2 linked regions of the Reyranella humidisoli genome follow. The protein of the gene in region 1 binds, or shares a complex with, the protein of each later gene. Links are inferred from orthologs where the notes say so. Each region holds a gene or a part of one and is shown on either strand. Other genes may lie near its edges.

Evidence for each region.
Region 2: the proteins of iscU (region 1) and KQ910_RS24860 are in contact, whole or in part, in a solved structure (PDB 5XT5), measured with the Bacillus subtilis proteins. The link is inferred for Reyranella humidisoli from one-to-one orthologs.

The regions. Positions count from the first base shown.
Region 1 is NZ_JAHOPB010000003.1:7,758-10,493, reverse strand. It holds iscU (Fe-S cluster assembly scaffold IscU), read right to left. Parts: upstream 1,706-2,736; coding sequence 1,295-1,705; downstream 1-1,294. Other genes in the region: KQ910_RS23415 (IscS subfamily cysteine desulfurase), read right to left, coding at 1,737-2,736; KQ910_RS23425 (HesB/IscA family protein), read right to left, coding at 880-1,275; hscB (Fe-S protein assembly co-chaperone HscB), read right to left, coding at 358-870; hscA (Fe-S protein assembly chaperone HscA), read right to left, coding at 1-361. UniProt on the Bacillus subtilis protein: Part of the SUF-like system that mediates the biosynthesis of iron-sulfur (Fe-S) clusters. Acts as a sulfurtransferase and thus transfers sulfur from SufS to SufB.
Region 2 is NZ_JAHOPB010000003.1:270,877-280,833, reverse strand. Bases 3,729-6,664 are described here. They hold KQ910_RS24860 (aminotransferase class V-fold PLP-dependent enzyme), read right to left. Parts: upstream 5,839-6,664; coding sequence 4,618-5,838; downstream 3,729-4,617. Other genes in these bases: KQ910_RS24855 (NTP transferase domain-containing protein), read right to left, coding at 5,849-6,664; KQ910_RS24865 (iron-sulfur cluster assembly scaffold protein), read right to left, coding at 4,214-4,621; KQ910_RS24870 (DUF4139 domain-containing protein), read right to left, coding at 3,729-3,972. Outside these bases: ATP-dependent DNA helicase RecG, read left to right, coding at 1-1,862; more of KQ910_RS24870, read right to left, coding at 1,939-3,728; more of KQ910_RS24855, read right to left, coding at 6,665-7,501; KQ910_RS24850 (XdhC family protein), read right to left, coding at 7,498-8,226; KQ910_RS24845 (XdhC family protein), read right to left, coding at 8,226-8,546; KQ910_RS24840 (vWA domain-containing protein), read right to left, coding at 8,550-9,812; KQ910_RS24835 (AAA family ATPase), read right to left, coding at 9,821-9,957. UniProt on the Bacillus subtilis protein: Type II cysteine desulfurase that acts as the initial step in the SUF-like Fe-S cluster assembly pathway.

The sequences.
Region 1 (2,736 bases):
TCACCATGTCGGTCTCGCCGGTGCCTGGCTCGACCTCGTAGGGCAGCACGCCGGCCACCGCATGAAGATCGGCCGCACCCCGGCCCATCAGGCGCTTGATGGAGGCCACGACATTGCGCGGCTCGGCAGCCATGACGGCACGGGCATCTTCGCCGACCAGCACGCCACCCGCCTCGGGATAGGCCACGACCGACGGCACCAGCGCCTTGCCGCTCTCGTCGTGCAGCGCCGCCGGCTTGCCGTCGCGGGCGATGGCGACCACGGAATTGGTCGTGCCGAGATCGATGCCGACCGCCAGCGAGCCCTCGCCGGCATGCGGCAGCGGCGTCTCGCCCGGCTCGTGGATCTCCAGCAAGGTCATGCGCCCGACCGTTCGATGTTCATGCGACGCGCCCGCGCCTCCTCGGCGAACTTGTCGAGGTAGCGCAGGCGAAGGAGCGCCTTTCTGATGGCGGCCCTGTCGTTTGCCAAGAACAAACTGGCCAACCCCGCCAGCGCTTTCTGCACGCCCTGACGGGCTTCCGCGGCCAGCGCGTCGACCGCCTCGGGGGCGCTTGCCTCGTGCAGCGCCTCGCGCGCCTCCATGGCTTCCATCAGCAGTTCCGGGTCGTCGATGGTCTTGCCGTCGCCCGGCATCTCCACTCCCGCCCGCTCCGCCATGTAGAACGCGCGGCGAAGCGGATCCTTCAGCGTGCGATAGGCTTCATTCAGGGAAGCGGCTTCGGACGAGGCCTTCGCCCGCTCCTCAGGCGGCCTGGAGACGAAGCGGTCAGGATGCCACTGCCGCTGGAGCGCGAAATAGGCCCGGTCGAGCGCAGCGACATCAACGTCTAGCGCCGCCGGCACTCCCAGCCGCGCGAAATGATCCATGACGGGTCTTCAGACGTGGAAGGATTCGCCGCAGCCGCAGCGGCCCTTCTCGTTCGGGTTCCTGAACACGAAGCCTGACTTCAGCTTCTCTTCCTCGTAGTCCATCTCGGTGCCGATCAGGAACAGCGAGGCCTTCGGGTCGACCAGCAGCTTGATACCGCTGGCCTCGATGACCTCGTCCATCGGCTCCTGCTTGTCGGCGAACTCCAGCGTGTAGCTGAGGCCCGAGCAGCCCTTGGTGCGCACGCCGATGCGGATCCCCGCGGTCGGCTTGCCGCGTCCCTCGATCAGCCCCTTCACGCGCTCCGCGGCAAGCGGCGTCACCATCATGAGCTGCGGACGGGGACGGCGCGGGCGCGGCGCGGCGGGCGCTGCCGGCTTCGGGGTCTCGGTGGTCGTGGTCATGCGTTGGGCTCCGGATTGGCTACTCGGCCGCGTCGGCCTTGTCGTCTTTCTTGGTGGCCTTGGCGCGATAGTCGGCGATGGCCGCCTTGATCGCATCCTCGGCAAGGACGGAGCAGTGGATCTTCACCGGCGGCAGCGCCAGATGGCGTGCGATGTCGGTATTCTTGATGGTCTCCGCCTCGTCGATCGTCTTGCCCTTGACCCACTCGGTCACGAGCGAACTGGAGGCGATCGCCGAACCGCAGCCGAAGGTCTTGAACTTGGCGTCCTCGATCAGCCCGTCCGGGCCGACCTTGATCTGCAGCTTCATCACGTCGCCACAGGCCGGCGCGCCGACCAGGCCGGTACCGACATCCTCGGCCGTCTTGTCGAGCGAGCCGATGTTGCGGGGATTCTCGTAGTGATCGATCAGCTTTTCGCTGTAGGCCATGACACTCTCCTCGAACCTTGAAGCGGCACCCCTAGTGGGCGGCCCACTCGATGGACTTGAGATCGATTCCTTCCTGGGCCATTTCCCAGAGAGGGCTCATTTCGCGCAGCTTGGTGACGTGACGCACGAGTTCGTCGACCGCGGTATCGATCTCGTGCTCGGTCGTGAAGCGACCGAGGCCGATGCGCAGCGAGGTATGGGCCATTTCCTCCTCGACACCGAGCGCACGCAGCACGTAGCTGGGCTCGAGCGAGGCGGACGTGCAGGCCGAACCGGAGGAAACCGCCAGGTTCTTGATCCCCATCATCAGAGATTCGCCTTCCACATAAGCGAAGCTGATGTTGAGGTTGCCCGGGATGCGGTGCTCGAGGTCGCCATTGACGACGATGTCCGTCAGCTTGGCGCGCAGACCGTTCAGCATCCGCTCCTGCAGCTTCTTGAGCCGCTTGGCCTCGGCGTCCATTTCCTTCATGCAGATTTCGGCTGCCTCGCCCAGACCGACGCAGAGCGGCGTCGGCAGGGTGCCGGATCGGAAGCCCCGCTCCTGCCCGCCGCCGACGATCATCGGCACGAGGCGCACGCGCGGCTTGCGGCGGACGTAGAGCGCACCGATGCCCTTGGGCCCATAGATCTTGTGACCCGAGATGCTCATCAGATCGACGTTCAGCGCCTCGACATCGAGCGGGATCTTGCCCGCGGCCTGGGCCGCGTCGGTATGGAAGAAGACCTTCTTCTCCCGGCAGATCTTGCCGATCTCGGCGAGCGGCTGGATGACGCCGATCTCGTTGTTCACGGCCATGACAGAGACCAGCACCGTCTTGTCGGTGATCGCCGCGCGCAGCACGTCGAGATCGAGCAGGCCGTCCTGCCGGACCGGCAGGTAGGTGACCTCGAAGCCCTGCTGTTCCAGATGGCGGCAGGTATCGAGCACGCACTTGTGCTCCGTCACCGTCGTGATGATGTGGTTCTTCCGGTCCTTGTAGAACTCAGCCACGCCGCGGATGGCGAGGTTGTTCGACTCGGTGGCGCCC
Region 2 (9,957 bases), 270 kb from region 1 along the record:
TCGTCCCGCACAGTCCGCGTCAGCCCTACAAGGTCTGGTGCAGCGACGAGACCGGCCGCCTCTGCCTGACCTACTTCAATGGCCGCGAAGACTATCTGAAGAAGCTGCTGCCGCCCGGCGAGACCCGCGTGGTGAGCGGCAAGGTCGAGATCTACCAGGGCGAGGTGCAGATGACGCACCCCGACCATGTCGTGCCGCTCGACGAACGCCCGTCGATCCTGCGCGTCGAGCCGCTCTACGGCCTCACCGCTGGACTGACGCAGCGGCCGGTGCAGAAGGCAACTGCCGCCGCCGTCGAGCGCACGCCCGCGCTGCCGGAATGGCAGGACCCCGCCTATCACAGGAAGCAGGGCTGGAGCGACTGGAAGACGGCGGTCGCCCGCGCCCACGCGCCCGGGGAGCCGGGTGACCTGTCGCCCGCCCACCCGGCCCGCGCCCGCCTCGCCTTCGACGAGCTGCTGGCCAGCCAGCTCGCCATCGCGCTGGTGCGCCATCACAACCGCACGCTCGCGGGCCATGCGACCAAAGGCGACGGCCGGCTGCGCCAGGCCGCCCTCGCCTCGCTGGGCTTCGAGCTGACCTCCAGCCAGACCCAGGCCATCGCCGAGATCGCCGACGATCTCGGTAAGGAGGAGCGCATGGTGCGCCTGCTGCAGGGCGATGTCGGTAGCGGCAAGACGCTGGTCGCCTTGCTCGCCATGCTGATCTGTGTGGAGGCCGGCGCGCAGGCGGCGATGATGGCGCCGACCGAGCTGCTGGCACGCCAGCATTTCGCGACCATCGCGCCGCTGGCGGAAGCCGCCGGCGTGAGGATCGCGCTGCTGACCGGCCGCGACGGCCAGCGGGCGAAGAAGCAGACGCTGCAGGGCCTGGCGGACGGCACGATCCAGCTCGTCGTCGGCACGCACGCGCTGGTGCAGGAGGATGTCGAATTCGCCGACCTCGCAATGGCCGTGGTCGACGAACAACACCGGTTTGGCGTGCATCAGCGCATGGCGCTGTCGTCGAAGGGCCATGCCGTCGATCTCCTCGTCATGACCGCGACCCCGATTCCGCGCACGCTCATGCTGGCGGCCTACGGCGATCTCGACGTCTCCAAGCTCACCGAGAAGCCCAAGGGCCGCCAGCCGATCGACACCCGCACAATGCCGCTGGAGCGGCTCGGCGAGGTCGCCCAGGGGATCGGCCGCCAGATCGCGGCCGGCGCGCGCGTCTACTGGGTCTGTCCGCTGATCGAGGAATCCGAGGAGATCGACCTCGCGAACGTACAGGAGCGCTTCCGCATCCTGGGCGACCGCTTCCCCGGCAAGGTCGGGCTCCTGCACGGACGGCTGAAGAGCGCGGAACGCGAGGCCACGATGGCGGCCTTTGCCGACGGCCGCCTGTCGATCCTGGTCGCCACGACCGTGATCGAGGTCGGTGTCGATGTGCCGGCTGCGACGGTGATGGTGATCGAGCATGCCGAGCGCTTCGGCCTCGCCCAGCTCCACCAGCTGCGCGGTCGCGTGGGGCGCGGCAGCGCCAAGTCGACCTGCCTGCTACTCTACGCCATGCCGCTCGGCGAGACCGCCAAGTCGCGCCTCGCGATCATGCGCGAGACGGAGGACGGCTTCCGCATCGCCGAGGAGGATCTCAAGCTGCGCGGCGCCGGCGAGCTTCTGGGCACCCGCCAGAGCGGCTTGCCCGACATGCGCCTGGCCGACCTGGCGATCCACAACGAGCTTCTGGAGGCCGCGCGCGACGATGCGCGACTGGTGATCGCCCGCGATCCGGACCTGCAGACTGAGCGCGGCCAGGCCCTGCGCGCCCTGCTCTACCTGTTCCGCCGCGACGACGCGGTGAGGACGCTAAGGGCGGGTTAGTCGAAAGGATCCCTCGCTGCGCTCGGGATGACAATGTTCGTGTCATCCCGAGCGCAGCGAGGGATCCTTCTCGAGATCAGCCGAGCTGGCTCACATACGTGCGCAGCGCGGCGCGGGCTTCCTCGACGGCCTTGTCGGCCTCCGCACGACGCTTGGCGAGCGCCTCGAGGTCGGTCTCCTGCTTGTCGAGCGTGGCGAGGTAGCGCCGCTGCAGGTCGCTGTTGGCCGGAACCCGCGCCAGGTTCTCGCGCAGGCGCGCCTGCTCCTGCACGATCGCCTGCCGCTCGGCGTCGACCTGCGCCACCTTGCGCTGGGCCTCCGCTACGGTCTGCTGGAGCTGCAGCACGCGGGTCAGCGCCTCGCGCGTCTTGGCGTCGAACTCGCGGGCCTGGGCATAGACGCGGATCTGTTCGGCCGCGCTCTCGACCAGCCGGATTTCCTGCTGCTGCGTCTGCTCCTGCACGACCTCGAAGGTCTGCGTCTGGTCGCCGCCCGGAAGCTGGAACGGGATGCGGTAATTGCCCTCGCTCAGCTCGACGTCCTTCGCCTCGGGCTTGGTCAGCGTCCAGCCCGGCAGGCGACGCTGCACCACGACGAGCTGGCGCGGCTCCTTGGCCGGGCCGCGCACGCGGTAGACGGTGTTCTGGCGGATGACGCGCGAAAGCCGGAGCGCCCCGTTGGCGATGGTGCCCGACGCCACCCGCTCGGCCTGCGCCACGTCGCGTTCGATGACGATCTTCTCGTCCAGCGCATAGGCCAGCAGGCGCGTCTCGCCGACCGGGAAACCCGACAGCCGCGCGTCGCCGACATAGGAGACGGAACCGGCCTTGTCGCGCTCGTAGAGCGTGATGATGCCCGGCGGCAGGCCCGATTCGCCGTCGTTGGTCAGGCGGATCGCGGCCAGCGGATTGCGCGCTGCGGCGTCGGCCTGATAGAGCGCGAGCCGCTGTGCCGGCACCTGCCTGTCGACAATCGGAATTGAGAGCGTGCGGCCGTTCTCGACGCTGACGGCGCGCGGGAACTTGAAGATCACCTGCGTGGCGGCGTCACTGGCCTCGATCTGCTCCGCGGCTGCAGCCATGCCTGCAGGCGGCGGAGGCGGAGGCGCCATCGCAGGCGACGAGACGGACCTTTCCTGTTGCGCCCGGTACGGCGCGGGTGCCGGCATGGGCAGCGGCGCATTGGCACGCTTCTGGTCGGCGACGACACCACCGCGATCAACGCCCGGCATCAGGCGGCCGGCGATCTCGACAGGGATCTCGGGGCGCGTCACGTAATAGGCGTTGTAGAGCGCCTGATGGAATGCGACCGGCCGGCCCGACACGAGCGTCAGCTCGACATCCTTCCAGTCCTGGCCGCTCATGTTCTCGACGATGGCCCAGCCCTGCAGCGCCGAGCGCGCCGCCGCGGGATCCGCGCCGAGCGTCAGCCGGTACGAGGCCTTCCAGACCGGCGCCTCGACGATGTAGGCGACGCGAACCGTGCGCTTGCCCTGCCCGCGCATCGACAGGTCGATGGTGCGGGCGTCCTTGGCGCGGTTGCCCTGGATCGCGACCAGCGCCTGGCCGACCTTGTCGCGTAACGCAGGATCGGCGAATTGCAGGTTCTCGGCTTCCTCGAGGATGAACTGCTGCAGGCCGCGGTCGGTGTAGAGCGTGACCCGCGTGCGCTTCATCGTGCCCTTGTTCTCGGGCAGCAGGAGCGTGTCCTCCTCGACCGAGACGATGCGGCCGGTGAGCGCGCGGCTGCCGCCGACGGTGACCTGCGCGCCCTTCAGGGTCTGCAACAGCTCGGCCGGCGAACCCAGCGACCCCTGGTCGAACGGCAGGTCCTTGAAGGCCTGCGCCAGCGGCTCGCGTCCGGGCAGGCTCAACCCGCCGACGCCACCCTTGTCGTCATAGACCACGAGGCTTTTCAGAACGTCGTCGACCTGCCCCAGCGACACGGTGAGCTTCAGCGTAGCGTCGCCCTCGACGGTCGCCTCATATTCGAAGTAGCCCAGCCCGCCGGACGACAGCATGACGCGCTTCAGCGCGAGGTCCTGGGCAAAGGCGAAGGTCGGGAACGCAAGGAGGCCCAGCAGGGCCACGACGTTCATCAAAAGGCGCATGGTCTCTCCCAGGATGCGTGCGCACCTTGCCTATCGACTGTGACACAAGCACGGCGGTGGAGCGACCAAAGTAGGTGTACGTACCTTTAGGTCCGACGCACTGCGCGGACAAAAATAATCGTGTCATCCCGAACGCAGCGAGGAATTCTTGATTGGCTGTTGCTAAGGATCCCTCGCTGCGCTCGGGATGACAATATTCCCTGCATCTGAGGCGTTGCGTTATCCGACGCGCTGCGCCGAGCTACGAAAGCGCGTCCTTCAGCGCCTCGAGCGGCAGCAGCACGCATTCCTGCCGTGACTTGTGGGCGGCGACCGGTGCGAAGGCGTCGAAAGGCTCATGCGTCTCACCGGCCTCGCGGCCCAGCGCGCGTTCGGCGTCGTGGCGCAGTTCGGCAATGCCGGCGGCATCACGGCCGACGGCGACCGCGGACAGCGCCGAGGCCGAAGCCTGGCACAGGAGGCAACCGCGCACCTGGTGGCCGATCTCGGCGATGCGCCCCTCTCCATCGAGACGCACGTCGATGATCACGCGATCGCCGCACAGGGGATTGTCGCGCCGCGCCGTCTTCGTCGGCTCGGCGAGTTTGCCGGCCCCGGTCTTCGCCTTTGCGAGAGCGACGATGCGCTCCTGGTAGAGCTGGTCGCTCATCGCAGCGTCTTCGCCGCATGCGCGACACCCGTCAGCAGCGCGTCGATGTCGCTGTTGTCGTTGTACGGCGCCATCGAGACGCGGGTCGTGCCGTCGAGGTCGAACCGGTCCATCAGCGGCTGAGCGCAATGATGCCCGGCGCGCACCGCGACGCCGAACGAATCAAGCGTCTGCGCCACGTCGTGGGGATGCACGCCGTCAAGCATGAACGACACGACCGGATATCGGTTCTGCAGGCTCGCCGGGCCGAAGATCTGCGTACCGTCGATCTTCTGCAGCCCGTCCATGAGCCGCTGCACCAGCGCCATCTCGTGGTCGTGCGCGCCCGTCCAGTCGAGCGCCTGCATCCAGGCGCAGGCCGCACCCAGACCGATGGCCGGGCCGATCGCCGGGGTCCCCGCCTCGAAGCGGCGCGGCGACGGCGCCCACGTCGTCTCGGCTAGGGTCACGCGGCCGATCATCGAGCCGCCGCCCATGAAGGGCGGCATCGCGTCGAGAAGCTCCAGCCGTCCCCACAGCACGCCAATCCCGTTCGGCCCATAGGCCTTGTGCCCAGCGAAGGCGTAGAAATCTACGCCCAGCGACGGAAGGTCGACGGGCCCGTGCGGCGCGCGCTGGGCGCCGTCGAGCATCACCCGGGCGCCGACCGACTTCACCGCCTCGACGACGGCGCGCACGTCGAGCAGGGCACCGGTCACGTTGGAAACATGCGCCAGCGACACCAGCCTGGTGCGCGGCGTCAGCAGGCGCGGCAGGGCCTCGAGGTCGATGCGGCCGTCGGTCGTGACCGGCAGCATGTCGAGTTCGATGCCCGAACGCGATCGCAGCATCTGCCACGGCACGATGTTGGAATGGTGCTCGATCTCCGACAGCAGGATGCGGTCGCCGGGCTTCAGGAGCGAGCCGAAGGAATAGGCCACGAGATTGATCGCCGCCGTGCAGCCGCCGGTAAAGATGATCTCCATGGTCGGGACACCGAGGAATGTCGCGACCTGGGCGCGGGCATTCTCGTAGGACTCGGTGGCGCGTTCGGCGAGGCGATGCACGCCGCGCAGTACGTTTGCGCGGCCGGTCGTCTCGTAGTGGCGCACGGCGTCGATCACCGCGAGCGGCGTCTGCGCCGAGGCGCCGTTGTCGAGATAGTGGACCGGTAGCCCGTCGATGATTTCGGACAGGATCGGGAACTGGCCGCGAACGGCGGCGACGTCGAAGCTCATCGGAAAAAACTCATGCAGTGCTCCGCGCCCGCCAGGCCGCCAGTGCCTCGGGCGTGTCGATGTCGGTGATCGCGGCCTCGCCCGTCATCTCGACCTCGCAGACGAGATCGGCATGCTCGCCGATCAGATGCTTGGCGCCGCTGTCGCCCGACAGCTTCGCCATCTCCGGAAAGAAGCGCCGCGCCCAGAGCACGGGATTTCCGCGCTTGCCGCCCACCGTCGGCACGCAGATCGCGCGGCCCTCGACCGGGCTGAAGGCGGCTATCAGGCGATTGAGCAGGGGCGCGCCAACGCCCGGCATGTCGCCCAGCTGGACCACCGCCGCATCGACCGTCGTAGGCAATGCGCCGATACCGGTGCGGACGGAGGTGCTGAGGCCCTGGGCAAAATCCGGATTGGTGACGAAGCGCACCCGCGAGCGCGGCTGGACCGCTCTCTCAACGGCGGCGCGGACATCGTCGGCCATGTGGCCCAGCACCACGACGACCTCGACCGCCTGCGAAGCAAGCGCCGCCTTCACCGCATGGACGACCAGCGGCGCACCTTCGGCTTCGGCCAGCAGCTTGTTCGGCCCGCCCATGCGCGTCGAGCGGCCGGCCGCCAGCACCAACACCGCCACGCGCGGCGCCTGCTGCGGACCGGTATCCTCGGAGTCCGTCTCGTCGCGCGGCTGCGGCCGGCTGGGAATTTCCGCCAGCAGGCCGCCCGAGCCCATGCGCACGATCTCGGCGCGGCCGACCGGCAGGCGCGCGGCAAGCCGCTCCAGCACCATGTCGAAGCCGTTGTACTTCGGCGACTTGGCGCAGCCCGGCAGGCCGAGCACCGGTTTGCCGTCCAGTTCCGCCGTGAGGAGCAGATTGCCGGGATCGACCGGCATGCCGAAGTGGATGACATTGCCGCCCGCCGCCTCGATGCCGGCCGGCACGACATCGTTTCGATCGACGATGGCCGACGCGCCGGCGATCAGAAAGAGGTCGCAGCCCTCAGCCTTCAGTTCCGCCAGGGCGCCCGCGATAGCCTTTGCATCGTGAGCGACGCGGCGCTCGCCGTTCAGCGTGCTGCCGAGTGAGGTCAGGCGCTTGGTCGTCGTGCCCACGGCCTTGTCGAGAACCTTGTCGCGCGTGCCCGGGAGCTTCGTCTGTACGAGACCCGCGCGCATCGCGTGGAACGGCGCCACCGAGATCATCGGCCGGTTCGCGGCCTTCGCGACATCGACGGCGCGGGCCACGGCGGCTTTCGGCGCGCCGTAGGGAATGATCTTCACCGTCGCCACCATCTGGCGCGGTTCGACCCGGGCGAAGGGCGGCAGGGTCGCGACCGTCACGGACTCGTCCAGTTCGTTCAGCGCGTCGATGCGCTCCTGGTCGAGCACGGCCAGTCCAGCCTCGCGGGCGAAATGATTGCAGCGGCCGGTGAAGGGCGCGGTGACGTCGATCCCCTCGCCCGCCAGCGCCTTGGCGACCGTCGCGGCCGCCTCGTCCTCGTGCACGTCGTCGGAGCCCAGCCGCGCGGCGACCACGGTCGAGACACCGGCTTGCTTCAGGCGCGCGATATCCTCATCCGAGAGGATGCGGCCCTTCGAGAAATTGACGCCGTCAGCGCGCCGGCTGTGCGCCAGGATAGCGCCGGCCGCCTCGTCGATCGGTGTCTCGCCGAATCTCACGCTGCCGCGACCTTCGGCGCCGACAGCGCTTCGAGGCGCCGCGCCCGCACCTCGATAATCTGGCCGAGGATCGACACGGCGATCTCGGCCGGCGACTTGGCGCCGATGTTGAGGCCAACCGGCCCATGGACGCGGGCGAACATCTCCTCGGTAATCCCGACCTCGGCCAGACGCTCCTTGCGCTTGGCGTGGGTCCGCCGGCTGCCCAGCGCGCCGATATAGAAGACGTCTGACTTCAGCGCCGATTCGAGCGCCGGATCGTCGAGCTTGGGATCGTGCGTCAAGGTCACGACGGCGGTCGAGCCGTCGAGGCCCATCGCCTGGAAGGCCTCGTCCGCCCAATCCTGGATCACTTTCACGCCGGGGAAACGCTGGGTCGTGGCCCAGGCGCCGCGCGGATCGACGACCGTGACGTCGAACTCGAGCATGGCCGCCATCGGTGCCAGCGACTGCGCGATATGCACCGCACCCACGATGATCAGCCGTGGCGGAGGCACGTAGACGTTCAGGAATATCTTGTCGTCCGCGATCTCGACCGTCTCGCTCTTGCCGATATCCATGGCGCGCTGCGCGGCCGCGACGAGCGCGCCCTCACCCGCGAGTTCGCCCTTGGCGCCGTCGCGATAAACAAGTGCTTCGGCGGCATCGCTGAGGCGGGTGGCGAGCGTCACCGCCCGCCGGTTGGCGCGAGCTTCCTGCAGCGCGGCGAGAGTCTCGGTCTTCATCAGTTCACCTTTTCGACGAAGACCTGGACCTTGCCGCCGCAGGCGAGGCCGACATCCCAGGCCTGCTCGTCGGTGACGCCGAAATCGAGCAGCCGCGGCTTGCCGTCCTTGATGGCGTCGAGCGCTTCCCTGACGACCGCGCCTTCGATGCAGCCGCCGGAGACCGAGCCGACCATGTTTCCCTTGTCGTCGACGCCGAGTTGGCTGCCTACGGGTCGTGGCGAGGATCCCCAGGTGACGATCACGGTGGCGACGGCGACACCCTTGCCGTCGGCCTTCCACTTGCCGACCTGATCGAGAACTTCCAGCGCGTCGCTCATGGTCTACTCCTTGCGAAGGTCGGTCTGCCATCCCGCCAGGCGCCGGTCGGCGCCGACGGTGCGCGATCCCAGGGCCTCGATGAGACCCGACAGGCTCTCCAGATTATGGACGGGCCTGAACTCGTCGACATGCGGCAGCATCGCCTTGTTGCCTTGAGACTTGGGCTCGTAACCGCCGTACCGCAAGAGCGGGTTGAGCCAGATCATGCGTGAGCAGGACTTATGCAAGCGTTCCATTTCCTCATCCAGGCCGGACGCGCCCTCGCGATCCAGCCCGTCGGTGATGAGGAGAACGACCGCCCCCTGCCCCAGCACGCGGCGCGACCACCTGTTGTTGAACTCGTGCAGCGCCTGGCCGATGCGCGTGCCGCCCGACCAGTCCTCGACCTGCGCCGAGGCCTTCTGCAAGGCGACGTCGACGTCGCGGTTGCGCAGCGCCCGCGTCACGTTCGACAGGCGCGTGCCGAACGTGAAGCAATAAACCCGGTCGCGGTCGTTGGTGATGGCGTGCATGAAATGCAGGAACATCCGCGTATAGCGGGCCATCGAGCCGGAGATGTCGCACAGGATGACCAGCGGCGGCGGCCGGCGGCGCGGTTCGCGCCGTGACAGCTCCGTCAGCCCTTCCGGCCGCATGGCCCGACGCAGGGAGGCGCGGAAGTCGATGCGCGGGCCCCGGCGGGCCGACTGGTAGCGGCGGGTGCGGCGCTCCGGCACCGGCAGGCGCAGGCGGGCGATGGCGCGCAGGGCGGCGTCGATCTCGGCCTGCGACATCTGCTCGAAGTCGCGCGTCTGCAGGACCTCGCGGTCCGACACGGTGAAGGTCGCCTCGACCTCGACTTCCGGCGGCTCCTCCGACTGCTCCGGCGCTTCGCCCTGCCCAGGCTGCAGGGCTTCCTGCAGGCGGCGGCTGAGCTGCTTGCCCTTGTCCTGCTCGGCCGGCACGCCGATCTGCGGTAGAAGCATGTCCATCATCTTCTCGAGCAGGCGCGGATTGCGCCAGTAGACGTGGAATGCCTGATCGAAGATCTCGCGCTGGTCGCGGCGGTTCACGAAGACCGAATGAAGCGTCCAGTAGAAGTCGTCGCGGTTGCGGATGCCGGCAGCCTCGACCGCCTCGATGGCGCGCAGGATCTGCCCCGGCCCGACGCGCAGGCCCGCCGTGCGCAAGGTCCGCGCGAAGTGCACGATGTTGCTGGCGAGCTTGCCGCCGCGGGGCCCCGGCCCGGGGGCCGGTGCCGGCGGCGTATCGGGAAGCGCGTCCATCCTCCCGCTCAGCCGAGCGGCTGGGCGGCGATGTCGGACTTCACCTTGCGCAGGATTTCGGCCGCTTCCGAGCCCTGCAGGCGCTGGATGTCGTCCTGGTACTTGAGCAGCACGCCGAGCGTGTCGTTGATCGTCCGCGGGTCGA